Regions from separate parts of the Vescimonas sp. genome, predicted to be linked through region 1. Evidence: predicted binding sites of a transcription regulator. Region 1 holds the regulator's gene; the other holds the start of a gene.
The links. Region 1 encodes Rex, which represses fermentation and respiration genes when NADH is low (regulators of the CRP and FNR family bind a similar motif). Its sites were predicted from a motif close to ATTGTTAANNNNTTAACAAT; they were not measured.

Region 2: ACZM22_RS02710 (acetyl-CoA C-acetyltransferase) is a predicted target of Rex. The motif match lies at 1,284-1,303, and genes of this name have one in related genera.

What each region holds. Positions count from the first base shown of each region.
Region 1 is NZ_DBLZXX010000015.1:32,699-34,896, reverse strand. It holds gene ACZM22_RS08850 (YgjV family protein) at 1-356, opposite strand, end outside; tRNA gene ACZM22_RS08845 (tRNA-Arg) at 719-795, opposite strand; gene ACZM22_RS08840 (redox-sensing transcriptional repressor Rex) at 983-1,612, shown strand; gene ACZM22_RS08835 (hypothetical protein) at 1,690-1,839, shown strand; gene ACZM22_RS08830 (NUDIX hydrolase) at 1,911-2,198, shown strand, end outside.
Region 2 is NZ_DBLZXX010000001.1:581,987-584,184, forward strand. It holds gene mfd (transcription-repair coupling factor) at 1-148, shown strand, start outside; gene ACZM22_RS02705 (hypothetical protein) at 145-1,194, shown strand; gene ACZM22_RS02710 (acetyl-CoA C-acetyltransferase) at 1,371-2,198, shown strand, end outside.

The sequences.
Region 1 (2,198 bases):
CGCTGCCTGGACTGGAAGAACGGCAGCAGCGCCACCAACGATGCCACGATGGGCAGTACCGTCACTGGCGTCTCATAGGTCACCACGGCAATCAGCAGAAATACTGCCACGATGGGTATCGCGGTGACCAGTCTACTCCAGTTGAATTTCTCCTGCAATAGGAAAAGCAGCAGCACGACGATCTGGAAAAAGCTGCACAGTGCGCCGGAGCGTGCGTGGAGCAGCGTGTAGTGGATGGCGAAGATCAGGTTGGCCACCACCTGCCACAGCAAGATGGTACGCTTGTCATTCTGCCAGTAGCTGAGACCCATGGCGATCAGTGCGCCGAACCCGATGAGTTGGTAAAATATGTTCATCCGTCGTTCCTCTTAATAAAAAACGCCGCACACCCTGTCGGATGCGTGGCGAAAAATGAAGGCAATGCTCCAGAAAAATCCACACTTGTTTTGGAGTTTCATTGTACCATGGGACAGCCGTATTTGTCAATTGCGGCAAAGGACAACCTCCAAAAGCCATGGGCTTTTGGAGGCGAGTGTGATTGCCCACAACTTTTGTTGTCCGCACCCCCGCATATCGCAAGGAAGGGGGAGCGTGAGGGGGGAACCTTTGACGGGTTCCCCCACTCGTGTTCAATCACCCGCCCGCAGGCGACCGGTTTTGCGCTGCAAAACCGTACCAACACGAAAAAAGACACGCTTCTGCGTGTCTTTTTTCGTGTTGGTACGCCCGACTGGATTCGAACCAGCGGCCTTTAGAGTCGGAGTCTAACGCTCTATCCATCTGAGCTACGGGCGCATATTGGGTTGTGTGCTGTCCATCAGCCAGAGTATTATAGCAGTTCTTCCGCCGGATGTAAAGCGATTGAAAAAACTTTTTTCAAAAAGATTGTTAAAAAAGTTGACAACTATCGTCTCATGCGGTAGAATATCACTATATTTCAGGTGCCCCCGCACCGCATCCTATCCCAAAAGAAGGTTTTTGTATGAAGAAACAGAAGATCTCCGACGCGGTGATCCATCGGCTTCCCCGCTATTACCGCTATCTGGACGACCTGTATAACAAGGGTGTTGTCCGCATCTCCTCCAACTCTCTGGGCGCAAAGATGGACATCACCGCCTCCCAGATCCGCCAGGATCTCAGCTGCTTCGGCGAATTCGGCCAGCAGGGCTACGGTTACAACGTGGCGGAGCTGCGCGCCGAGATCGGCCACATTCTGGGCATCGACAGCGGCCACAAGATCATCGTCATCGGCGCCGGCCACCTGGGCCACGCGCTGCTGCAGAACTTTGATTTTGATAAGGTGGGCTTCCGCATCGACTCCGCCTTTGACGTCTCTCCCGCCCTTGTGGGCACGGAGATCCGCGGCATCACTGTCCGCGCCATGGACGAGCTGGAGGAATATGTCTCCAACTACCACCCCGACGTGGCGGTGCTCACCGTACCTCAGAACGTGGCCCAGTCTCTGGCTGACCGGCTCATCGCTCTGGGCGTCCGCGGCTTCTGGAACTTTACCAATGTGGAGCTGTCTACCGATGAGCCCGGCGTGTTCTTCGAGGACATCCACTTTGTGGACACCCTCCTGACCCTGAGCTACCGTATCTCCCGCCCGTAAGGGCACACTTTCCCGCGACCGGCATACTATGGGAATGAGACCGGCAAGACGGTCAATTCTTCATAGGAGGTCACACTATGTGTAATCAGAATTCCTGCTTTGGCGGCGGCAGCTGCTGCTGGATCATCATCGCCATCATTCTGCTGTTCCTGTTCTGCGGCAACGGCTGCGGGAATGGCTGCGGCTGCGGGAACAACGCCAGCAACGGCTGCGGCTGCGGCTGCTGATCCACTCCGCCGGACCATCGGACTCCCCCGCCTTGCGGCGGGGGAGCTTTTTCAGAAAGGACGTACAAGCCATGGATCTCTCCTCCCTGCGCCGTGCCTACACCGGCCACGTGCCCGACCTGATGGGCGCACGCGGCGGTTCCGCCGTGCTGGTTCCGCTGGTGGACGCGGCGGACGGCCCCAGCCTTCTGTATGAAATACGCTCTGCCACGGTCCGGCAGCCCAATGAGGTCTGCTTCCCCGGCGGCAAGACCGAATCCGGCGAAACGGCGGTGCAGTGCGCCCTGCGGGAGACATGGGAGGAGCTGTCCATCCCGCCGGAAGCGGTGGAGATCATCGGCGAGATGGACTTCCTGCAC
Region 2 (2,198 bases), on a different contig from region 1:
GGGGGCGTCGCCGAAGCTGACGCTGTTTTTACAGCCCAGGGAGGACGCATTGGACGCCGCTGGCGGCCTTGTGGAGCAGCTGCGCTTGCAGCAGAACGAATTACAATTACAGGGGCAGCAGCCCCAAGAAGGAGGAAATGAACCATGAAAAACAACTGGGTGCGTTTGATCGCCGGTGTGCTGGTGTCCGTGGCACTGGTAGGAGCCATCTCCCTCACCGGCGGTATGAAGAAGGGCAGCCGCACCGACGGCCTGCTGTACGAGGCCAGCGGGCTCCATCCCGACGGACAGCTGCTGCTGGTGAACGGCGAGACCGTCACCTGCGAGGAGTACCTGTACTGGCTGGCCTACGACTGCGAGTACCTGAGCACCTATGTGCAGGGCATCGACTGGAGCACGGAGCTTACCAGCGGCGTCACCTACGGCGACTATGCCCAGACCGATACGCTGGAGACGGTGAAGCTGTACAGCGTGGTGCGGGCGTGGGCCGAGGAGGCCGGCATCACCCTGACCGATGAGGATCAGGAGGCGCTGGACGCCCAGCGGCTGGAGTATGTGACGTACTACGGCGGCGAGGAGGCCTATCAGCGGCAGCTGGCTATCCAGGGTATCAGCGAGGAAGCCTATGACCACATTCGCGAGACGGCCTATCTCTATCAGCGTTTGCAGGACGCCTTCTGCACTGAGGGCAGCGCTCTGTATCCCGACGGCGCGGCGCTGGCGCAGTACGCTGCGGACAACAACTATCTCACCGGCCGCGTGGTGTTCGTACCCGCCGGTGACGGCGCAGAGGACGAGGCTAACGGCTATCTGAAGCGCCTGCAGGAGGCCGAGGACAAGCTGGCCGAGCACGCCGCCATCTGTCAGGAGCGGGAGGTGGACCAGCAGGACAGCATCACCTTTGCCGCCGCGGAGGGTGACGCGCTCAGTGAGCAGGCGCTGGCCCTCCAGACCGGTGAGCTTACCGGCGTGGTGGCTCTGGACGAGGGATACTACATCTTCCTGAAGGAGGACACCGATCTGTCCGCCGTGCTGCCCGCCTATTTCAGCAGCCTGCTGGCGGACCGGAGAGCCACCGCCAACGTGGTGTTCAATGAGGACCTGTACAGCACCATCGACACCGGCGCGTTCTATGAGAAGCTGGTGGCTCTGCGCAGCGAGGCGGCCCAGGAGCCTGCACAGGCTCAGCAGTGAGCCATGTGTCCGTCAAAATGACGGAAAGGGCAGGGGCTGAAATGGACCTTTTGACGATTTTTTAACAAAGTTGCATTTAGTGGTTGACTATTGTTAAAAAGTTGACTATCATAGCCGTAGACATCCGTTATCCGATGCTGTATAATAAGCTTAATTTTTATAGGAGGTAACTTTTCATGAAAGACCTGTATGTTGTCAACTGCTGCAGAACCGCTATCGGTTCCTTTGGCGGCTCCCTGAAGAACACTCCTGCCGCCGAGATGGGCGCGATCGTGGTCAAGGAGGCTCTGAAGCGTGCCAACGTTGCTCCCGAGAACGTGGATGAGCTGATGTTCGGCTGCATCCTGACTGCGGCACAGGGCCAGAATGTGGCGCGTCAGGTTTCTATTAAGGCCGGTATCCCCTACTCCGTGCCTGCCTATACCGTCGGCATGGTCTGCGGCTCCGGCATGAAGTCCGTCATCGAGGGCGCACGCTCCATCCTGGCCGGTGATTCCGACATCGTGGTCTGCGGCGGCACCGAGAACATGAGCGCCGCTCCCTATGCCTCCATGGACGCCCGCTGGGGCGCTCGTATGGGCGACAAGAAGCTGGTGGACACCATGATCAAGGACGGTCTGTGGGATGCCTATAACAACTATCACATGGGCACCACCGCCGAGAATATCAACGACATCTGGGGCATTACCCGCCGCGAGCAGGACGAGTTCGCCGCCGCCTCCCAGCAGAAGGCCTGCGCCGCCCGGGATTCCGGCCGCTTCGACGATGAGATCGTGGCCGTCCCCGTGAAGGTGAAGAAGGAGATCGTGGAGTTCAAGCGCGACGAGTACGTGAAGGAAGGCGTCACCGCTGACAGCATCGCCAAGCTGAAGGGCGCGTTCCCCGTGGGTCCCGAGTCCCCCAATCCTCAGGTGGTACACACCTTTGAGGTCACCGGCGCACAGGATGCTGCCGATAAGGGCACCCAGCGTGTCACCGCCGCCAACGCCTCCGGCATCAACGAC